DNA from 4 places in the Serratia sp. L9 genome. Region 3 is predicted to be linked to each of the others. Evidence: predicted binding sites of a transcription regulator. Region 3 holds the regulator's gene; each other region holds the start of a gene.
What was found. Region 3 encodes Fur, which represses iron uptake genes when iron is present. Its sites were predicted from a motif close to ATAATAATGAGAACNACTATCAA; they were not measured.

Region 1 (3,214 bases), 2.4 Mb from region 3:
CCGACCGGCAACTGATAAGGTATAAACAACCGCTGTGCCGCTACATCGGCCAGCAAGAGCAGCAGCGCACCGGTCAATGCAGTTAGCAGCAGGACGTTTTGGTTGGCGCACAGGCGGCGGGCTATTTGCGGGGCCACCAGGGCTATAAATGAAATCGGACCTGCCACGGCGGTAGCCGTGGCAGTTAGCAGCACCCCGACAAATAACAGCAACAGGCGCGAACGCTCGACGCCAACGCCCAGGGCACAGGCGGTATCATCGCCCATTTCCAGTAGCCGCATGCGCCTGGTCAATGCGACCAACAGCAACAACGCCAGCGGGATCACGACGAGCACCGGCAGGCTCTTGGCCCAGGTAATGCCGTTGAGTGAACCCGCGCTCCATAGCCCTGCGGTCATGGCCGATTCCAGTGAAGCGCTGACAATCATCCAGGTATTAGCGGCAAACAGCAGCGCACGCACGGCGATGCCGACAATGATCAGGCGGAAGGTTTCTACCCCGTTGCGCCAGGCCAGCAGGTAAACCAGCCCGGCGGTGAGCAGGCCCCCGGCCAGAGCGCCGGAAGTAATACCGATAACCCCGCTGTTAAACAGCACTATCGCCACCAACACACCGCTGTAGGCACCGGTATTGAAACCAATCACATCCGGGCTACCCAGCGGGTTGCGCAGCAGCGATTGGAAAATAGCACCGCTCAGGCCAAGTGCTGCACCTAACAGCAAAGCCATGGCGACGCGTGGCAAACGCCACTGGGTAACGATGACTGATAGGTTGGCCGGGCCTTCGCCACGTATTGCATCAATCACCTGCGCAGCGCTGAGTTGCAGCGTACCGGAGCCAAGGGCATAAACAGCCAGTGCCAGGCAAGCAAGCAATAACAACAGCGCGGTGGCCAGCGGGCGCGCCAGCCGCCAGGGTTTTTGGGTCAGGATCAGCCGGGAAACCAACTGGCTCATCTTATCCTTCCCGCCGGAACATACGGCGCTGGCGAACCAGCACGATGAGCATCGGGGCGCCAATCAGCGAAAGCACAATCGAAACCTGCAGTTCCCCCGATACCAGAAAGCGCCCTAACAAGTCGGCACTCAACATCAGGATGGGGGTTAGCACCAGCGTCCAGGGCAGCATCCAGTGTAATTCGGAACCAGCCAGCCGCCGGGCGATATGGGGCATCATCAGCCCAACAAAAGCAATAGGGCCAACGGCTGCGGTTGCTCCACCGCAGAGTAAGGTGATGGCAACCAGGCCCAGCAATTGGGTGCGGATAATGCCGGTTCCCAGGGCCGCCGCCAGGTCATTACCCATATTCAAACTGTTGAGCGCTTTGCTGAGCCACAAGGTGATCAACGTCCCCAGCACAATTGGCGGCGTAACGGTACGTACCACGCCCATATTTTGAATATCGAGTGAACCTGCCTGCCAGAAGCGCAACTGATCGAACACCATCGGATTAAGCAGCGAGATACCGGAGGTCATTCCTTCCAGCACCGCCGCCAGCGCTACACCGGCCAGCGTCAGGCGCACGGGGTTCAGGCGGCTGCCACCCAAAGCGCCAACCAGCGCCACTAACAGCGAAGCCCCTAGCGCCCCGGCAAAGGCAAACCACATATATTCGCTGACGTTGGTCGCGCCAAAGTAGGTAATGCCCAGCACTACGGCGAATCCGGCTCCGAAGTTCACCCCCAGAATGCCAGGGTCGGCCAGTGGGTTGCGGGTGAGGGTTTGCATCAGTGCACCAGCCAGCCCGAGCGCCACACCGGCCAGCACGCCGATTAACGTCCTTGGCAGGCGGGCTTCGGTAATGATGACGCAATCCACGCCGCTGCATTGGCCATTCAGGGCATCAATAACGGTGTTGAAAGGAATGGATTTTGCCCCTAACGACAGGCTGAGCATCATCACCAGCAACAGGATGACGATGGCACAAAGGAGGCCAAGCAAACGCAGCCAGAATGAACGGGATAAGCCCAGAAATAGAAGACCCTTCTGATCGGGTAACGGGGGAGAGCAATGACTTGTAAGCCGGAACATGACAGCCCATTTTAAACTGAATATGAATGATATTTATTATCATTATTGATTGTGTTTTTCTATGGTAGCATGACAGCCTAACCAGCACTAGCGCTGTGCCTGATGAATTTTGAGCTGTTGATCAAGGATATAAGTTGTGGTGATAACAAAATGAATAAACCCTCTATTTTGCTCGATTTCGGGCTGCTGAAAACCCACCCCGCTTTTCGCGCTGTATTCTGTGCCCGCTTTATTTCGATTCTGGCATTAGGCCTGATGGCGATCGCTATCCCGGTGCAAATCCAGGCGTTAACCGGTTCCACTCTGTTGGTCGGCCTGGCGGTGACCTTGGCGGGCGGCGGGATGTTCGCTGGCTTGCTGATGGGCGGTGTATTGGCCGATCGCCATGAACGCCGCCGATTGATCCTGTTTGCCCGTTCCACCTGCGGCGTGGGGTTTATTGGCCTGAGCTTGAACGCCGCGTTACCTGAGCCTTCGCTGGCGGCTATTTATCTGCTGGCGGTATGGGACGGTTTCTTTGGGGCGGTGGGAGTCACGGCGCTACTGGCAGCGACACCGGCCATTGTGGGCCGTGAGAATATCGTTCAGGCCGGGGCGATCAGTATGCTGACCGTGCGCTTTGGTTCGATCCTTTCGCCCGCGATTGGCGGCCTGGTGATCGCCAGCGCAGGCGTCACCTGGAACTATGCGTTGGCCGCTTTGGGCACTTTGCTGACGTTAATCCCGCTATTAAAGTTACCCCGGTTGCAACCGCCTCCACAGCCGCGTGAACACCCGCTGCGGGCGTTAATTGGCGGTTTTACCTTCCTGCTGCAAAACAAGGTGATTGGTATGGTGGCGCTGATTGGTGCGCTGATGACCATGGCCAGTGCGGTACGCGTGTTATACCCGGCAATCTCCGGCATGTGGAATGTCAGTACCGGCAGTTTGGGCGTGATGTACGCAGCAGTGCCCCTGGGGGCGGCGATTGGTGCATTTACCAGCGGCCGGGTGGCGCAGGTGGCGCGTCCTGGTTGGATGATGCTGTTGACGGCCATTGCGGCTTTTGTTGCCGTGGGGCTGTTTGGCCTGATGCCGTGGTACGGCATGGCGCTGCTGTGCCTGGTGGTGTTTGGCTATCTCAGCGCACTCAATTCCTTGCTGCAATATGGCCTGATTCAAAACCTGACGCCAGATGCATTTC
Region 2 (3,214 bases), 2.4 Mb from region 3:
ATCGTAACGCAAACCCGGCGTCAGCATAGTGCTGTCCGTCAGCTCAATATTGTCTTCGGCGAACAGTGAGAAGATATCTGCTGAGGAGTAAGGGTTGCGGTTTGTGCTATCGATACCTTCAATGGTTCCACCCGTGTTAGTACCGGTCATCGGTTGAGTCGTCGAAGAAGGATCTTTCATCTTCTGCTGGTTCCACTCGGTACCCAGCGTGGCGGTTTGCGGCACCCACATATCGAAAGGAATGCTGACTTCACTGTGCGCCAGGAAATCGTCCAGGCGAGTGGTGTTGAAACTGTCACTGGAGAAGATCCCTTCGGTGCCCCCGGCCAACCCCTCGGCTAAGCGGGTGTTACGGGTACGCTCGTACTGGACGTAGTTATTGGTACTGACGCCGCTGTCCCATGCGCCGCGATAGTTAAGCGCGTAGGTTTCGCGATAGATACGGTTGGTTTCTTTGCCGTAATTGCTTTGCACCAGCACGTTGGTATTGGTGTTCTGGGTATCCCCGGCGTACAGGTTACCCTGGCGGCCATAGGCATACTGGAATTCCAGCGCCTGCATGGGCGCGAACTCCCAGTGCAGCAAGGCGTCGATATTCTTGTCGATCACCCCTTCACGGCCTGCTGGCAGGGTATTGGCATAAGAGCCGGTACGTTCGGACTGATGGCCCTGGTTAATATCCCAGGCGTCGGCCTGCGTTTTGCTGTAGCCGCCAAACAGGCGGAAGCTCAATTGATCGCTCAGCGGGCCGGAAAGGCTGAAATCAGTGCGTTTGGTCGAGCCTTCTTCTTTGTGCTGCGGCACATTGAAATAACCGTTCAGGCTGCCATGCAACTCTTTGCTGGCTTTCTTGGTGATAATGTTGACCACGCCACCCGCGGCACCGTTGCCATAGCGGGCGGCAGCCGGGCCACGTAATACTTCGATGCGTTCGATCATATCTGGTGGCACCCAGGCAGTATCGCCACGGGTATCACGTTCCCCGCGCCAACCTTGGCGCACCGAGTTGCGGCTGCTGGCGGGCTTGCCGTCGATCAGGATCAGGGTATTTTCTGGCCCCATGCCGCGAATGTCGATTTGGCGGTTGTTACCGCGCTGGCCGCTGGTGGAGTTACCGGTCAGGTTAACCCCGGGCATGGTACGGATCAGTTCATTGATGTCGCGAGCAGGAGGGCGTCTTTTGATTTCTTCGGCGGTAATGGTTGATACGCCTGGAGCCTGGAGGTTTTGTTTGGCGGCGGTAACGACGATGACATCTTCAGGAGCGGTTTCTTTTTTGCTTTCCTCTGGCAGCACAGCGCTATCTGACGTGGAGGCTGTTTGTTCTGCATTTACCTGGAGTGAGAATGCAGACGTACCCAATCCTAACCCGATGAGCGTGGCTAAAGAATAACGTGATAACTTACGATTCATTTTAGGTTCCTACCTGGCTACCATTCTTACGCGGCGCGGTGCATACCCGTCGTCTTTCAAGCTGCAAGTTGAAATCCATAGGGTTGTCGCCCCAGCAGCGGAATGGCCGGTTGTAGTTTTATTGTGTAGTCAAAAAAACAGCGGATCCCGAGATACCGGGACGAACCCGGCCGTGATATTCCGCTCAATATTTCGGCACCCGTCCCTGTTGAAGAATGCCAGCCCTATTTACGAGCCTTTACACACTATTGCAAATGCAAATAATTATCAATAGTATTCCTTATACCGTTTTTTTAGTACGCTACGGCAACGGCAAACCGGAGCCGGACGACGTGCTAAGCCAACTACATAATGAGTGGGCGTTTTGAAAACAGAACAACAGCCAGAAAGCAGTAGGGTATTAGCGAGCAAGCATGCAGGAAGCCACGGTTGGTGGCTGGAGATTGCCCGGCGTGGTACGCCATGGGTAGAGCCAATGGATAATGGACGCTGGAAGGTCACGTTTTTCTGGCGCGATCCTCAGGGATGCGAATTTACCTCTGCTTACCGGCGCGTTTGGATCCATATCAACTGCCTTACCGATCACCATCAATCCTCACCGCCACAAAGCCTGCAGCGGTTGAGCGGATCAGATGTCTGGTATTGGCAAACCGAGCTGAAAGGCGACTGGCGTGGCAGCTACTGCTTTATCCCCAGCATGGACGATCGTCCGCTAGAGCTGCACCAGGAAGATACGCATGCCAACATGCATACCCTCCGTCACTGGTGGCAGCGGATTTTTGCCAGCGCCACACAGGATCTGCTCAACCCTTACCGTGCCTGGCCTGGTGTCGGCGAACATTTCCTGTCCGGGCTGCATATGCCGCAGGCTCCACAACAGCTTGCCTGGCAGGATTTCGACAACTATGTCACTGCCAGCGGGCGCTGTACGCCAGCCCCTCCAGCCAAGCTGCACCGCCATACCTGGCATAGCCAAAGGCTAAATACCACGCGTCACGTCTGGGTTTACTCCACCGGTTCGAGCAACCCCGCAACACGGCCATTGGCTATCTTGCTGGATGGCCAGTTTTGGGCGCAGCAGATGCCCGTATGGGATCCGCTGATGCAACTGACCCGCGCAGGGAAATTACCGGAGGCGGTCTATCTGCTGATCGACGTTATCGATCAGAAACACCGTGCGCGGGAACTGCCTTGTAATGATGAATTCTGGCTGGCAGTGCAGGAAGAGCTGTTACCGCAGCTGGCCGGGTGGGCTGCGCATAGTCGTGAAGCGGCCGATACCGTGGTGGCCGGGCAAAGTTTTGGCGGCCTGTCTTCACTGTATGCCGGCCTGCGCTGGCCAAATCGATTTGGCGCCGTCATCAGCCAGTCTGGTTCTTTCTGGTGGCCACGGCGCGACATGCTGCAGTTGGCCACGGTGCCTGATGATGCCTGCTGGCTGATACGCCAAATCGAACAGCAGCAATTGGGTCACCAAGGCAAGTTGAACGTGTTTCTGGAGGCCGGGACGCACGAAAATCTGGTTCATCAGACCAGCGATCGCATGGCTGCCCTGTTAGGTGACTGTGGGCATCAGGTGCAGTTCCGGGTGGTGGAAGGGGGCATGACGCGCTGTGCTGGCGCGGCGGCTTGCTGGATGGTTTACAGGAAATTTGGTCAGAGAAGGTGAGTCACCGCGTCGAATCTACGCCACTCACCCGTCATCTGCATGCTTAGGGAGTCAATAATGGAATACCTGAATCCGTTCGATGATGAGCAGCAAAGCTGCCACATCCTGCGCAATGACGAGGAGCTTTACAGC
Region 3 (3,214 bases):
ATATGGCTCATGTAGGCATTTTCTTTGGCAGCGATACTGGCAATACCGAAAACATTGCCAAGATGATCCAAAAACATCTTCACCAAAAATACGGTAACGACGTCGCAGAAATCCGCGACATTGCCAAAAGCAGTAAAGAAGATCTGGAAGCGTTCGATATCCTGCTGCTTGGTATCCCGACCTGGTACTACGGCGAAGCCCAATGTGACTGGGATGATTTCTTCCCGACGCTGGAAGACATCGACTTCAATGGCAAATTGGTAGCGCTGTTCGGCTGTGGCGATCAGGAAGACTACGCGGAATATTTCTGCGATGCGATGGGCACTATCCGCGATATCATTGAACCACGCGGTGCCGCCATCGTCGGCCATTGGCCAACCAAAGGCTACCATTTCGAAGCGTCCAAAGGTCTGGCAGACGATCACCACTTTGTCGGTCTTGCCATTGACGAAGACCGTCAGCCTGAACTGACCAACGAACGTGTAGAAGCCTGGGTTAAGCAGATTGGTGAAGAACTTAGCCTGGCCGAAATTATCGGTTAAACCTGCAGCCTCTACCAACGCTCCGTAAGGTAAAATGCATTACTGACATACCTATGGATTTCGCGTTGCAGCCAGGTACCCAGTTCTTTCATCCCCCGGCGCTTGCTACGGTGAGTCACCGGGGTGACAAATCTGTCTGGAACAGATTTGAACGCTGCTTGCAGCGGCCCTTACAGGGCCAGGCCCACGGATGGACCTGGTCATTGAGTGCAGGTAACAACGCTGCAGCTTGAAAGACGACGGGTATGTGGACTGTTATCGGTATCACGGATTATAATAATAGATACCACAAGTTTTTAACTTTTCACGTCACTCCGGTAGACTGAGATATCGGTTTATCCCACCCATCAAGACGTTGCATATGTAACGTATAAGAGTACAAAGATATCTTTGTTAACAACCGGCGGTTCCTATTTACGGCAACCGGTTCTATAATGAGACGCAATTAACCCTTTGTGCTGACCGATGCCATAGGCGAAAACGCCTCAACTTGATTAGCACAGTAACAGGACTGAATCCGCATGACTGACAACAACACCGCATTGAAGAAGGCTGGCTTAAAAGTCACGCTTCCGCGACTCAAAATTCTGGAAGTTTTGCAGGATCCGGAATGCCATCACGTCAGTGCGGAAGATCTGTACAAAAAACTGATAGATATGGGTGAAGAAATTGGCCTGGCCACGGTTTACCGCGTGCTGAACCAGTTTGATGACGCGGGTATTGTCACCCGTCACAATTTTGAAGGCGGCAAGTCCGTATTCGAACTGACCCAGCAACATCACCACGATCACCTGATTTGCCTGGATTGCGGCAAGGTTATCGAGTTCAGCGATGAGTCTATCGAAGTTCGCCAGCGTGATATTGCCAAGCAACACGGCATCAAGCTCACCAATCACAGCCTGTATCTGTACGGCCACTGTGAAACCGGTGATTGCCGCGAAAACGAAACGTTGCACGACAAAAAATAAGACTGGTTCGCCAGACACAGAAACCGCCTTTTTTACGGCGGTTTTTTTATGCCTAATATTTCAGACAAAAAAATCCCCGGACAGGCCCGGGGAAAATGATGACTTAAAATCTGGCACTTGCAGTACTTCTTTCTTACAACACTTAACGATATACCCGATGAGTTTCAAGTTGGCGCGCTTGCGCATCCCTTAGGACCAACGCCACGGATGAACCTGGTCATTGGGAGCAGCTAACGACACTACGGCTTGAGAGACAACGGGTATCAAGCCCATCCGCCGACACGCAGACGGGCTTCCTTCAGGCTTATGCCTTAACGGGTTCAGCGCGGCTGAAGCGTTTGCCGTCCGGGCTGATCGCACGGATTTGAACGTCCCCAGTCACCGCAGGGCGCGCTTTATCATCGTAACGCTGCCACTGTTTTCCACCATCGGTAGAGTATTCAATCCCCAGGCCCGGCAGCGAAATGTTCGCTTCCAGTTTGCCACCGATAATGCGTGCTCCTGGTACCGGCAGGCGATAGCTCACGCCACCTTTATCCAATTTGGCCAGTTCCCGTTGCCCGACCAGGTTGGCGAAGCGCAGCCAATCCTTATCCAGGGTTTTAGTATCAACCAGATGGGTTTCACCACCTTTGTACTCACGGCCAGCTTGGTAATCCTGTTCCCAGCTCGCACGGTGCCATGCACGTTCTGCTACAGACAGCGCACGTGGGTAAATCATATATTCCATTTGCTGGTCGGTACGCACCACTTCACTCCACAGTTGAGCAGAGAGGCCATAGGCACCTGGCCATGGTTTGTCGCTCTTGGCCGTGAAGTGGTTGCCGTCACGGTCAACCGACGTTTCGGCGTTCTGCGGCAGGTTGTTTGGCGCGAAGCTGAAGATCTTCTGCTCGTCACTGAAACGGGTGCCCCAGTAATAGCCATGCTCGTCCGGACTCACTTCATAAGGGAAATCCATGTAGACATAGTCTGGGTTGGAGATCACCACGTCGTAGCCTTTGTTCGCCCAGTCATTAGCCGAGTCGAACCCGCCCCAATACAGAGTATCCCAGAAGTTGACCGCAACATTCTTGGTGGCGAAGGCTTGGGCATTTTTGGCGTCTTTCAGGCCATCCTGCCACGCTTGCATTCTGTCAATACCATGCGCTTTCACCAGTTGGCTGACTTCCAGACCAAAGTAGCTCGGCAAGTGCTCCATATCTTCCACTTTGCCGTCTTTGATCATCGCCTGGCACACTTCAGACTTGGCCCATGGCTTGTCTTCTTTACTCAGATCCAGGATGCCTTTGCCAGCTTCCGGCTTTTTCACGTCGGTATAGCCAGCGCCCAGGCGGATGTTCTTCGCTTCGTCGCCACCAAAGTGCCAGGTTTGCAGCGGCTGCCCGGCTTCTTTGTGCATCTGGGCAATTTCACCAATCACTTTATCAACAAAGTTCTTGGAGGAATCCAGGCAAGGGTTCAGGTAACTCTGGCGGTTGAAGTACTGTACCGAAGTCGTGTTTGAGGTGTCGGTCGGATCCAGCAAGCGGAACTCATTGGCCTCTTTCTCTTTCCCTTCGGCCAGCAGTTTCTTATAGCGGGCTTCCATGGAAACGATCGCGGCACGGGCATGCGCAGGCATATCAATCTCTGGGATCACTTCGATCTGGCGCGCCTGAGCGTATTTAACGATGTCGATGTAATCCTGACGGGAGAAGAAAC
Region 4 (3,214 bases), 1.7 Mb from region 3:
TCGGTATGAGCTACGCCACTGCCTTGTGGGCAGGTGCTGCGGCCACCATCCTGTATACCTTTATCGGTGGTTTCCTGGCGGTGAGCTGGACCGATACCGTGCAGGCCAGCCTGATGATTTTCGCGCTGATCCTCACGCCGGTAATCGTTATTCTCGCGGTGGGCGGCATCGACACCTCGCTGCTGGTGATTGCCGCTAAAAACCCGGCGAATCTGGATATGATGAAAGGGCTGAATCTGGTGGCGATCCTGTCTCTGCTGGGTTGGGGCCTGGGTTACTTTGGTCAGCCGCATATTCTGGCGCGTTTTATGGCGGCAGACTCTCACCGCACCATCCGCAGCGCCCGTCGCATCAGCATGACCTGGATGATCCTCTGTCTGGCTGGCACGATCGCGGTGGGCTTCTTCGGCATCGCTTACTTTGCCAATAACCCGGAGCAGGCGGGTAATGTTTCGCAAAACGGCGAGCGGGTATTTATTGAACTGGCCATGCTGCTGTTCAACCCATGGATTGCCGGGATCCTGCTTTCTGCCATTTTGGCCGCGGTGATGAGTACCTTGAGCTGCCAACTGCTGGTGTGTTCAAGCGCTATCACCGAAGATTTGTATAAGGCTTTCTTGCGCAAAGGGGCCAGCCAACGTGAGCTGGTGTGGGTTGGCCGCGTTATGGTGCTGGTCGTTGCGCTGGTGGCGATAGCTCTGGCTGCCAACCCGGAAAACCGGGTACTTGGCCTGGTGAGTTATGCCTGGGCTGGTTTTGGTGCGGCATTTGGCCCGGTTGTGCTGATCTCTGTTATGTGGTCACGCATGACACGTAACGGCGCGCTGGCCGGTATGCTGGTTGGGGCGATCACCGTGATCGTCTGGAAACAGTACGCCTGGCTGGATCTGTATGAAATTATTCCTGGCTTCCTGTTTGGTTGCCTCGCCATCGTGGTAGTGAGCCTGATGGGCCGCCAACCTTCGGCGACCATGACAGAGCGTTTTGAACTGGCAGAAGCTGAGTTTAAAACGGTATAAATCCTGCTTAATCTCTCCCTGGCCTCCAGGGAGAGAATGTTCTCCTCATCAACTTTCCTCACCTCTCTGTAACAACTAGCGACATTTGATTAAGAAAAATCACATCTCCAGCTCTTGTTTTTCTTTTCGTTAGAATGATAATCACTATCGTTCTGGTTTACTTTTCTTTACATAGCTGCAGCCATCATCAGCTGCTGTGTCAGCAGCTCATTAAAAGCGTCTTATCAGGGGTTAATCATCTATGTTTGTTCCCTTCCTTATCATGTTCCGTGAGGGGCTGGAGGCTGCGTTGATCGTCAGTCTGATCGCCAGTTATCTGAAGCGGACCCAAAGGGGTCAATGGCTTGGCGTGGTGTGGATTGGGGTGTTCATCGCCGTCGCTCTGTGCCTGGCGCTGGGTATCTTCATCAATGAAACTACCGGTGAATTCCCTCAAAAACAGCAAGAGCTGTTCGAAGGACTGGTGGCAGTGGTGGCGGTTTGCATCCTGACTTACATGGTGTTCTGGATGCGCAAGGTTTCCAAGTCGGTCAAGGTTCATCTGGAAGGGGCGATTGATAACGCGCTTAACTCCGGCAAAAGCCAGGGTTGGGCATTGGTGGCGATGGTGTTTTTTGCCGTTGCCCGTGAAGGGTTGGAATCGGTATTTTTCCTGCTGGCTGCATTTCAGCAAGATGTCGGGATCGCGGCACCGATCGGCGCACTGCTCGGCCTGTCGTGCGCCATTGTGGTCGGTATGCTGATCTATTGGGGCGGCATCAGGCTGCATCTGGCCAAATTCTTCAAATGGACCAGCCTGTTTATTCTGTTTGTTGCCGCAGGCCTGGCTGCCGGGGCAATTCGTGCTTTCCATGAGGCCGGGCTATGGAATCATTTTCAGGACATTGCCTTCGATCTCAGCAATCATCTGTCGACTCACTCGCTGCTGGGTACCCTGCTGGAGGGGATATTCGGCTATCAGGAAGCGCCATCGGTCAGCGAAGTGGCGGTCTATTTCCTGTATCTGATCCCGGCGCTGATTTTCTTTTTCCTGCCTCAACGTGCGGAACCCGCAGTGGTTCCTGCGCAACGTAAAACTCATCACTAATTTAATAGGGGATCTGGTATGTCTATTCCGTTATTGCGCCGTAAGGCACTGCATGCAGCACTTTTGGCCGCCCCTGCGCTGGCGTTTAGCGCCAATGCATTGGCGGCAGAGGTTCCACAGGTGAAAGTGACCGTCAATGATAAGCAGTGCGAGCCAATGCAGTTGACCGTCCCTGCCGGCAAAACGCAGTTTGTGGTGCATAACACCAGTCAGAAAAACCTGGAGTGGGAAATCCTCAAAGGGGTAATGGTTGTAGAAGAGCGTGAAAATATCGCCCCTGGTTTCACCCAGAAAATGACGGCGAACCTAGAACCGGGCGAGTATGACATGACCTGCGGCCTGTTGAGCAACCCGAAGGGAAAACTGGTGGTTACAGCTGCGGCAGGCACAGCGACCAATGGCAAACCAGATGCCATGGATCTGGTTGGCCCCATCGCTGAATACAAAGTGTATGTGACCAAAGAGGTGGAAGGGCTGGTCAAGCAGACCAGACTGTTCACCGATGCAATCAAAGCCGGTGACGTAGCGCAGGCGCGCAAGCTCTATGCCCCGACTCGTCAACACTACGAGCGTATTGAGCCGATTGCCGAGCTGTTCTCGGATCTGGACGGCAGTATCGATGCCCGTGAAGATGATTATGAGAAAAAAGCCGAAGATCCGAACTTTACCGGTTTCCACCGTCTGGAGAAGGCGCTGTTTGCTGACAATACCACCAAAGACATGGGGCAATATGCCGACCGTCTTTACCACGACAGCCTGGAACTGCAAAAACGCATCAGCGAGTTGACTTTCCCACCGAGTAAAGTGGTTGGCGGTGCGGCCGGTCTGATTGAGGAAGTGGCCTCCAGCAAGATCAGCGGTGAGGAAGATCGTTATAGCCGTACCGACCTCTGGGACTTCCAGGCCAACGTAGACGGTGCGCAGAAGATTGTTAACCTGCTGCGTCCATTGCTGGAAAAAGCTAACCGGCCGCTGCTGGAAAAAATCGACGCCAATTTTAAAACCGTAGATACCGTTCTGGCGAAATACAAAACCCAGGAAGGTTATGAGTCCTATGAGAAACTGACCGATGCGGATCGCAATGCGATGAAAGGGCCAATCACAGCGC

Region 1: the regulator Fur is predicted to act here: its motif matches at 2,052-2,074, upstream of fepD (Fe(3+)-siderophore ABC transporter permease).
Region 2: the regulator Fur is predicted to act here: its motif matches at 1,668-1,690, upstream of ACQ86O_RS12955 (TonB-dependent siderophore receptor).
Region 4: the regulator Fur is predicted to act here: its motif matches at 1,148-1,170, upstream of efeU (iron uptake transporter permease EfeU).

What each region holds. Positions count from the first base shown of each region.
Region 1 is NZ_CP192591.1:2,755,574-2,758,787, forward strand. It holds gene fepG (iron-enterobactin ABC transporter permease) at 1-956, opposite strand, end outside; gene fepD (Fe(3+)-siderophore ABC transporter permease) at 958-2,031, opposite strand; gene entS (enterobactin transporter EntS) at 2,182-3,214, shown strand, end outside.
Region 2 is NZ_CP192591.1:2,747,338-2,750,551, forward strand. It holds gene ACQ86O_RS12955 (TonB-dependent siderophore receptor) at 1-1,413, opposite strand, end outside; partial or broken gene fes (enterochelin esterase) at 1,778-3,129, shown strand; gene ACQ86O_RS12965 (MbtH family protein) at 3,140-3,214, shown strand, end outside.
Region 3 is NZ_CP192591.1:5,196,044-5,199,257, forward strand. It holds gene fldA (flavodoxin FldA) at 3-542, shown strand; gene fur (ferric iron uptake transcriptional regulator) at 1,064-1,510, shown strand; gene ACQ86O_RS24735 (beta-N-acetylhexosaminidase) at 1,815-3,214, opposite strand, start outside.
Region 4 is NZ_CP192591.1:3,454,542-3,457,755, forward strand. It holds gene putP (sodium/proline symporter PutP) at 1-1,019, shown strand, start outside; gene efeU (iron uptake transporter permease EfeU) at 1,261-2,106, shown strand; gene efeO (iron uptake system protein EfeO) at 2,125-3,214, shown strand, end outside.